DNA from 3 places in the Ectothiorhodospira shaposhnikovii genome. Region 3 is predicted to be linked to each of the others. Evidence: predicted binding sites of a transcription regulator. Region 3 holds the regulator's gene; each other region holds the start of a gene.
The links. Region 3 encodes FliA, which starts transcription of late flagellar genes. Its sites were predicted from a motif close to GCTAAAGTTNNNNNNNNNNCNGCCGATA; they were not measured.

Region 1: ACLF6L_RS14080 (methyl-accepting chemotaxis protein) is a predicted target of FliA. The motif match lies at 1,465-1,492, and genes of this name have one in related genera.
Region 2: ACLF6L_RS10615 (methyl-accepting chemotaxis protein) is a predicted target of FliA. The motif match lies at 1,716-1,743, and genes of this name have one in related genera.

Annotation. Positions count from the first base shown of each region.
Region 1 covers NZ_CP178333.1:3,070,365-3,073,635, forward strand. The annotation lists gene ACLF6L_RS14080 (methyl-accepting chemotaxis protein) at 1-1,384, opposite strand, end outside; gene ACLF6L_RS14085 (YqgE/AlgH family protein) at 1,646-2,203, shown strand; gene ruvX (Holliday junction resolvase RuvX) at 2,196-2,675, shown strand; gene pyrR (bifunctional pyr operon transcriptional regulator/uracil phosphoribosyltransferase PyrR) at 2,672-3,181, shown strand; gene ACLF6L_RS14100 (aspartate carbamoyltransferase catalytic subunit) at 3,178-3,271, shown strand, end outside.
Region 2 covers NZ_CP178333.1:2,343,351-2,346,621, reverse strand. The annotation lists gene ACLF6L_RS10615 (methyl-accepting chemotaxis protein) at 1-1,640, opposite strand, end outside; gene wrbA (NAD(P)H:quinone oxidoreductase) at 1,861-2,460, opposite strand; gene ACLF6L_RS10605 (LysR family transcriptional regulator) at 2,549-3,271, shown strand, end outside.
Region 3 covers NZ_CP178333.1:1,917,169-1,920,439, forward strand. The annotation lists gene ACLF6L_RS08735 (chemotaxis protein CheA) at 1-358, opposite strand, end outside; gene ACLF6L_RS08740 (protein phosphatase CheZ) at 461-1,219, opposite strand; gene cheY (chemotaxis response regulator CheY) at 1,228-1,620, opposite strand; gene ACLF6L_RS08750 (RNA polymerase sigma factor FliA) at 1,712-2,434, opposite strand; gene ACLF6L_RS08755 (MinD/ParA family protein) at 2,437-3,271, opposite strand, start outside.

The sequences.
Region 1 (3,271 bases), 1.2 Mb from region 3:
GAAGGTGATGGATCACCGCCGCCGCCTCCTGGACCTCCCGAGCCAGTTCCCCCACCTCCCGGGCGGTCTGCCGCACCACCCGGGCGCCATCCTGGGCGGCCCGGTCCGAAGACGAGGCCGCATCCGCGGCCAGGGAGGCGTTGCCTGCCACCTGGGTGACGGTGGCGGCCATCTGGGTCATGGCGGTGGCCACCTGCTCGGTCTCCGACTGCTGCCGCAAAACCTGCTCGCTGGTCTGGCGACTGGACACCGCCAACTGCTCCGCCGCCGCGCCCAACTGGCCGGTGGCCACGGAGACCTGCCTCACCAGGGTATGCACCCCGCTCACGAAGGTGTTGAAGCTGCGCGCCAGATCGCCGAATTCATCGTGGCGGTTGTCCCGCAACCTCTGGGTCAGGTCCCCATCTCCGGCGGCAATCCGGTCCAGAGCCAGCCGGGTTTCCGTCACCGGGCTGACAATCATCCGCGCCACCAGAAGAATGATGCCCGCCAGTAACAGCAATGTGATCACGAATACCAGCGCCAGGGTCAGCGTCAGCTCCCGGGCCGTGGCCATCAGGTAGTCGGCGGGAATGGCCACGGCCATGGACCAGCCCGGCGTATGGGGAATCGAGTGATAAGCGACCTTATAGGCACGCCCGTCATGCAACGCCAGGTCCGCCAACCCCTGCTCACCGTCCACCATGCGCCGGGCCAACCCCGCATAGTCCTGTCGGCGGGACTCCAGGGCATTGGAGGTCATGCGCAGATCGGCATCGGGGTGGGCCATGTAAACGCCCTGGGAACCCAGCGCCCAGGCAATGGCGCCGGGCTGATCCACGGCGCCACCGACGATATCCGTCAGGGTATCCAGTGTCACCGTCACCGCCACCAGACCGATGACTTCACCCCGGTCATCCTTGACGGCGTGAGCAAATACCGTGATGGCATTCCCCGTGCTGCGGGAGTAGACCGGATCGGTCACCAGCGCCTCGCGGGCCCTGTCACGCACGATCTGCTGAAAATAGGCCCGATCGGCCAGATTGGAGCGGTGACGATTGTGGTAAAAGGCTTCCCCTTGCGTGTTCACGAAGAACAGCACCTCGTACTCATCGCTCATATGCGCGCCGAAATGTTCCAGCAGCCGCGAGATGGCGTCCGTATCTCCCGTACTCAGAATTTGAGTCCGGGCCAGGGTGCGCACCACCGCCATGTGGGATTCCACCCACCAGCCCACGCTTTCGGCACCCCCCGACGCCATGCCCGCGGCAGAGTCCTCCATGATCGCCACCACCCGGTGATTAACCTGGGAAATGACGATGACCGCCACCAGTCCAAAAGCCAGCGCCATCGGCACACCGAAAAGAACCAGCATTTTGGGCAAAAGCCGGAGTCGATTAAGCATGTCACCATCCTGAAAAAAAGCGCCGCTCAACACATGGCGGCACCAGGGCCGCGGATACCATCGAACATCCTTAGTGACACTGTCGGCCCCACGACCGGAATCTTGAGATTCGGGCAATATCCTCGTCGAACGTCAAGAGGGGACACGCCGTGGCCGACGGCGTCGAGCCGAACCGGACCGGCCGACAATCATCGGTGACGCTACGACCGGACATGGGGAAAGTGTACACTAGGTGTCGTACTCAGCCGCGACACCCGACTCATGCGTAGCGCGAACTTCACAGACCAGTTCCTGATCGCCATGCCCACCCTGGCGGACCCCAATTTCCACCATGCCGTCACCTACCTGTGCGAACACACGGACGAGGGGGCCATGGGCATCGTCATCAACCATCCCACGGACCTCACCCTGGAGATGGTGCTGGACCACATGGGCATCAGTCCCAAGGTGCCCACCGACCGGATTCCGGTCTATAACGGCGGCCCGGTACAGCCGGACCGGGGCTTCATCCTGCATCCGGCCGACCGCCTGTGGACCTCCACCATGCAGGTCAGCGAACACATCGCCGTCACCACCTCCCGGGACATCCTGGAAGCCATGGCCGAGGGCAGCGGTCCCGACGCCTACCTGATCGCCCTGGGCTATGCCGGCTGGGGTCCGGGACAGCTGGAACAGGAGATCGGCGACAACGCCTGGCTCACCTGCCAGGCGGATGCGGACATCCTGTTCCGGCAGCCGGCGGAAAAGCGCTGGCAGGCCGCCGCCGGCCAGTTGGGGGTGGACCTGTCCCTCATGAGCGGCCAGGCAGGTCATGCCTGATACCCGCGCCCGGCGCGGCAAAAGGGAGCGGGACATCGGCATACCGGACACGGTCCTGGCTCTGGACTACGGGGAAAGACGGATCGGCGTGGCCGTGGGCAACGGCATCACCCGCACCAGCACCCCCCTGGAGACTCTGACCGCCGGCAACGGCATCCCCGACTGGCAACGTCTGGACGCCCTGATTCGGGAATGGCGGCCGGCCCTGCTGGTGGTGGGCCTGCCCGGCACCCCGGATGGCAGCGAGCACCCCCTGGCCCGCCGCATCCAGGCCTTCTGTGATCGCCTGCGGGCCCGTTATGCCCTGCCGGTACGGCAGGTGGACGAACAGTTCAGCTCCGCCGAGGCGGAGTCCCATCTCAAGTCCCGGCGCCGGGAAGGCCGGCGCGGGCGCATTCGCAAGGAAGACATCGACGCCGTCGCGGCGGCCGTCTTCCTGGAACACTGGCTTGCCCAAGAGACCGCTTCATGACCGAACCTGTCAGCACCCTTCTGGACCGCATGGCCGATGCCCTGCGCCACCACCTGTCGGAGCAGCACGTCACCGACCCCGCCCTGGTGGGTATCCATACCGGCGGGGTCTGGGTAGCCGAGCAATTGCACCAGCGCCTGGGTCTGAACGAGCCCCTGGGAAAACTGGACATCTCCTTCTACCGGGATGACTTCAGCCGCATGGGCATGCATCCCCAGGTGCGCCCCTCCTCCCTGCCCTTCGCTGTGGATGGCCGCCACATCCTGCTGGTGGACGATGTGCTGTTCACCGGTCGCACCATCCGCGCCGCCATGAACGAACTGTTCGACTACGGTCGCCCGGCCTCGGTGGTGCTGGCCGTGCTGGTGGAACGGGACGGACGGGAACTGCCGATCCAGGCCCAGGTGGTAGGCCGGCATCTCGAACTTCGAAGCGACGAGCAGGTGAAGCTGCGGGGACCCGATCCCCTGCGTCTGGACATCGTCAAACTGGAGCCCGAGTCATGATCGATCAGGATAGCCCGGCCAGATCCCGGCTCGCCGCCGGTCCCCTGCCCCCCTCCCTGCAGTTCAATGCTCAGGGACGGCTACGGCATC
Region 2 (3,271 bases), 430 kb from region 3:
GCCTCCGTATTGGCGGCGTTGATGTTTTCCTCCAGGTCGCGCCAGACGGTGTCGATCTGGTCCTGCACCGCCTTCACCAGATCCTTGATGCGGTCGGCGTTTTCCGCCGAGTCATGGGCCAGGTTGCGGATATCCGTGGCCACCACCACGAAGCCCTTGCCGAATTCGCCGGCCCGGGCGGCTTCGATGGAACCGTTGACCGCCAGCATGTTGGTCTGGATGGAAACGGTGGTGATGGCATCCACGATCTTGTCGATGCGCCGTGACACCAGTTCCAGATTCTTGATCTGACGCAGGCTCTCGCGGGAGGCGTCGGCGGATTCGGCAACGCCCCGGATGAGTTCTTCCATGCTCTGCTGGTTGGTCTTGAGCAGTTGGGTGATGTGGCGGATCTTCTCTTCCGTGGCCGTTGCCCGTTGCTGGGAAATCTCCACGCCCTTTTCGATCTGGATCACGGCGGCGGAGGATTCCTCGGTGGCGGAAGACTGCAGCTGGGCGCTCTTGCGGATCTGGTCCAGCGCCGCCATGATCTGCGCCCCGGAGCGGTTGATTTCCTGTACCGCCGACGACAGCTGCTCGGCGGCCGAGGCGACTTCCTCGGCGCTCTTGCTGATGTCGGTGGAACTGCGCAGCTCCTCCGCCAATTCCGACAGGCTCTGGGCCGCCTGTTCGCATTCCCCCAGGGCCTGGGTCTGCTCCGCCACGGTCTTGGCGGATTCCTCGGCGGCGGCGGACTGCTCCTCGGCGGCGGTGGCGATCTCTTCGGTACCCTTGAGGGCCTGTCTGGCAGCGCTTTCGGATTGCTGGGCGCCGGTGGCGATCTCCTGGATGCCGCCGGTGATCACGGCGGTATCGTCGCGGATCTGCTTCAGTTGCTGGGTGATCTGCTTGCCGTTTTCCACTTCCTGCTGCACCTTGCCGGCGGAAGTGTTGATGCCTTCGGAGATCTGCTTGACATCCTTCTGTATCTGGGCGACCAGATCCTGGATCTGCTTGGCGCTCTTCTCCGAGGTTTCCGCCAGGGTGCGAACCTCATCGGCGACCACGGCAAAACCCTTGCCGTGCTTGCCGGCCCGGGCCGCCTCGATGGCGGCATTGAGGGCCAGCAGGTTGGTCTGATCGGCGATGCGAGCCACGGCCTTGACGATGTCGCCGATATTGGCGGCCTGCTGCTCCAACTCGCTGACCATCTTCACCGATTCGCTCTGGCGCTGGGCGCTGATACCCACATTGGTGATGAAACCGTCGATCTCGCCACCGACCCCGGTGACCAGTTCCTTGAGGGATTCCACCCTGGCCTGGGCGCTATTGGCGTTTTCCAGCTGACGGGACAGGGCGAGGTTGACCTGTTTGAAGGCGGTAAGGGATTCCTGGGCCGCACCGGAAGCCTCCTCGGCGCCGGAGGCGATCTGATCGGAGGCCCGCTTGAGTTCCTCGGCGGCGGAGGCCGCCTCATTGATGCCGGAAGCCAACTGGGCGGTGGCCGAGGCGATGCGCTCGGCGGCTTGCTGCTGCTTGGCCAGGGTTCGGGCTCGCTTGCGTTGGGCTTCCGCTTCGCGGGCCGCGGCGGCGTGGGTGCGGGAATCCTCGCTACCCGGGGATGAGGGCGATGTGCTGGGAGTCTTTTTTACGAGGGCCATGGCGCGTTCCTGGACAGGGTGACCAACCAAAGGGGAGGGGCGTATGCAATGACGCTTTAACGAGTCTAGACCCGGTATCGGCAGGAAGGCGCAATTCTGGATAGTCGCGTCAGGATTCTGGATGGACGTACATGGGATTTGCAACGCCGTCCGGCCGCATGGATGCCATGCGGCCGGACGGGGAGGTGTCAACGGTATTTCGGCGGCCTGGAGACCAGGCTCAGCCTCGCAGCTTGCCCGCGATTCGCGCCACGTGGCTGCCTTGCAGCCGCGCGATCGTCAGCTCCTTGTCGCTGGGTTGGCGGCTGCCGTCGCCGCCGGCGATGGTGGCGGCGCCGTAGGGACTGCCGCCCCGCACTTCGGAAATGTCGGTGGTTTCCGGTATCACGTAGGGAACGCCGACGATCACCATGCCGTGATGGGCCAGGGTATGCCAGAAAGAGGTGATGGTGGTTTCACTGCCGCCACCGGTACCGGTGGACGTGAACACGCTGCCCACCTTGCCCACCAGCCTGCCCTGGGCCCACAGGCCGCCGGTACGATCCAGAAAGCTGCGCATCTGGGAGGCCATGTTGCCGAAGCGGGTCGGGGTGCCGAAGATGATGGCATCGTAGTTGGCCAGATCTTCAGGATTGGCCACCGGCGCCGCCTGATCCAGTCTGGCACCGGCGTTGCGGGCATCTTCCTCACTCATCAGCTCCGGCACGCGTTTGATGTCCACGGTGGTGCCTTCCACGCTGCGCGCCCCTTCGGCAATGGCCTGGGCCAGGGTCTCGACGTGACCATACATGGAGTAATACAGGACCAGGACCTTGCTCATGGCGATCTCCTTGAAAGATGGGTGTGTGCTTTGATTGAAACCCTTCTACCGTGCTTGATAAACCCGGGTATCGGCATAATATCGATGCATGAAAAACATCAATCTGCCGGATTTTGATCTTGTGCGCGCCCTACGGGTCTTCGTGACCGTGGTGGAATGCGACGGCTTCAGTGCCGCCTCGGAACGGCTGGGTCTGGCCCGGGGCCAGCCCAGTCGCTATGTGAGCAAGCTGGAGCGCCATCTGGGTACGCGACTTCTACAGCGTACCACCCGGCGCCAGTCCCTCACGGAAGCCGGCAGCGCCTTTTATCCGCGGGCGGTGCGCATCCTGCAACTGGTGGACGAGGCGGAGCAGGACCTGGCCCTGGAAACCGGCACGGTACGGGGCCGTCTGCGTCTTTCGGCGCCGGTCAGTTTCGGGATTCGTCATCTGGCGCCGGCCTTGGCCGAGTTCAAGCGGCAACATCCCCAGGTGTCACTGGACGTGACCTTCAACGACCGTATCGTGAACCTGGTGGAGGACGGGTTCGACCTGGCGATCCGTGTGGCCTCCCAGCTCAATCCCACCCTGGTGGCCCGGCCGCTGGCCACGGTGGACCTGGTGCTGTGCGCCGGTCCCGGCTACCTGCGGGAACGGGGCACTCCGGCCCATCCCCGTGACCTGTCGGATCATGAATGTCTGGTATACACCAACGATCCCGCCGGCCATGACTGGCGATTTTGCCGTGATGGGGATGAACAGGTGGTCCGGGTGCACGGTTCGGTGCGATCGGACAACGGCGAGGTACTGGTGGCCGCCGCCGAGGCTGGA
Region 3 (3,271 bases):
TCAGCGGGTCCGGCGCGGGCGCCGGCTGCGTGCCGGAACGCACCTCGTCGAACATCCGATTCAGCACATCAACCACCTGAAGGATGATATCCATCAGGTTGCTGTCCACATGGCGCTGGCCCTGGCGCAGCAGGTTGAAGACATCCTCGGCGCGATGGCAGATCTTGACCAGGTTGTCCAGACTCAGGAACCCGGCTCCGCCCTTGATGGTGTGAAAGCTGCGAAAGACCGCATTGAGCAGGTCCTTGTCATCGGGGGTCTGTTCCAGCTGCACCAGCTGCTCACTGAGACCCTCCAGCAATTCGCCGGCCTCAACCAGAAAGTCCTGCAGGATTTCGTCGTCGGTATCCAGACTCATGTCCGTCTCTCACGCCCGGTGCAAACGCACCCTGATATTCCGGTTTGGCGGCCGGAGCGGCGAAATCTGAAACCGGCGGGTGCTCCGATGACAGGCCCGGCCTTAAAATCCAAGACTGGACAACAGGTCATCCACATCATCCTGGCTTTTCACCACGTCACCATGATCCGAGGTCCCCTTGACCGCGGGACCCGTCGGCTGAACCCCCGCGTCCCTGTCCTTGCCCTCCGGCGTGGACAGGCGCTTGCCGGAAATCCGCACCAGCCCCACCAGGTTATCCTCCAGATCCTGCACCAGGGTCATGACGCGACGAATGACCTGCCCCGTCAGATCCTGGAAATCCTGGGCCATCAGCACTTCCGACAGCTGACTGCGCAGGGTTTCCGCGTCCCGTTCCGTATCCTGGAGAAAGTCGGCCAGGGCCTGACTCACCGATCGGAACTCGTCCACGGTCATTTCCCGCTGGCGAAAACGGGCCCAGTCGGCCCCGAGTATCCGTGCCCGATTTGCCAGTGCCTCGGAAACCGGCAATGCCGCCTCCACGGCATTGAGGGTGCGATGGGCCGCCTGATCGGTCATGGCAACCACGTAGTTGAGGCGTTCCTTGGCATCGGGAATATCCTGGTGTGTCAGCTCGGAGAGCCGGGAATCCAGACGGAAACTGTTCAGAGCCTCGTGCAGATCACGGGTCAGCTTGCCCAGCTCCTGGAACAGCAGGCTCTCGTGCATGCGACCCATTTCCTCGATGAGACGCCCCGCCCCTTCCTCGTCCCCCGACTCCATGAGCGTGACCAGCTCCCGGGCGCGTTCCAGCTGCTGCTGTCTGAACAGGGCTTCTTTGCTGTCTTCCTGGTTCTCCATGACGTTGTTCACCCTTTTTCCTGAAGCCGCTCGAAGATCTTGTTGATCTTCTCCTTCAGGGTTTCCGCGGTGAAAGGCTTGACGATATAGCCATTGACGCCGGCCTGGGCCGCTTCAACAATCTGCTCTCGCTTGGCTTCCGCCGTCACCATCAGGACGGGCATGTCCTTGAGGCGGGGATCGGCACGCACAGCCCGCAGCAGATCAATGCCGGGCATGCCGGGCATGTTCCAGTCGGTGACCAGGAAGTCATAGTTACCGTTCTGCAGCATGGGCAGCGCAGTGCTGCCGTCATCAGCCTCGGCGGTATTGTTGTATCCAAGATCCCGCAGCAAATTCTTGATAATGCGGCGCATCGTGGAAAAATCATCCACGATGAGGATCTTCATGTTCTTGTCCACAATAACCTCCCGATTAAACACGCACCGAAGCGAGATCCCCGAACGGGGCGCTCCGGCATTCTGAAATCAAATTCTGCCGGCAAGCGGGGAATCAGACCCGCTCACCGTCGGCCACCCAGTCGGCCATGCGGGCCCGGAGACGAACCAGCGCCTGACCATGGATCTGACACACCCGGGACTCACTGACACCGAGCACTTCACCGATCTCCCGCAGGTTCAGTTCGTCATCATAATACAGCGAGAGGATCAAACGCTCCCGTTCGGGCAAGGCATTGACATGCTCGGCCAGGGCTGTCTGAAAATCCATTCGGGTGATGGACTCCAGGGGCGTCTGCCCCTGGGCCGGGAGGAAATTGTCCACATCGCCATCCCCGTCGCAAAGATCATCAAAACCCAGCACCCGGCTGCCGGCGGCATCCCGCAGCATGTCGTGGTAGGTGTCCAGGTCCACGCCCAGGGCAGCCGCGATTTCCGCACCGCTTGCCTCGCGCCCTTCCCGGTTTTCAATTTCCCGGATCACCTCGCTGATGCGCCGGGCATTGCGATGCACGGAGCGGGGGGTCCAGTCACTGCGACGGACCTCGTCCAGCATGGCACCTCGGATCCGGATGCCGGCATAGGTCTCGAAACTGGCCCCCTGGGAAGGGTCATAATGACGGGCAGCCTCCAGCAGACCGATGACCCCGGACTGGATCAGGTCTTCCACCTGCACATTGGCAGGCAGGCGGGCGAGCAGATGGTAAGCGATTCGCTTGACCAAGGCGACATGCTCATCCACCAGTCGAGTATGATCTGACTCTGCGCTGGCATACATGGCTATGGCACTGATGTGACTGGCTCCAGGTCGTTTCGACCACTGTTGATCAACCTTTCCACAAAAAATTCGATCCCGCCCCGGGTGTTGCGGGGCATGGGCCATTGATCGACGCGACCGGCAATGGTGCGAAAGGCACGGGCGGCAGGGCTGGAGGGATAGGCCTCCAGCACAGTCTGCCGACGCTGCACGGCCTTGCGCAACAGGTCGTCATGAGGAATGGCGCCGACGTAATCAAGGATCACGTCCTCCAGAAAACGGTCACAGACGGACACCAGCTTGCGAAACAGGGCCCTGCCCTCATCCTCATTGTCGTTACGGACCATGTTGGCGAGGATGCGAAACCGCATCAGGCCATGATCCCGGTGCAGCACCTTGATCAGGGCATAGGCATCGGTGATGGAGGCCGGCTCGTCGCACACCACCACCAGCACCTCCTGAGCCGCCCGGCAGAACCGGGTCACGCTGTCATGCAGGCCTGCCGCGGTATCCACCACCAGTACATCCAAGGGGTGAGACAGGGCGCTGAAGGCACGAATGATACCGACATGCTGTGCCGGTTCCAGATCCGCCATGCGGGCAATGCCCGAGGCCGCCGGCACGATCAGCATGCCGGCGGGGCCTTCCAGCAACACCTCTTCCAGCGTCTTTTCGCCGTTGAGGACATGGTACAGGTTGGCCTTGGGCTGCAACCCCAACAACACGTCCACGTTGGCCAACCCCAGATCCGCATCCAGCAGCATGACCCGCTTGCCGCCCTGGGCCAGGGCCGCGGACAGGTTCACCGACACATTGGTCTTGCCCACCCCGCCCTTGCCGCTGGACACCGCCAGCACG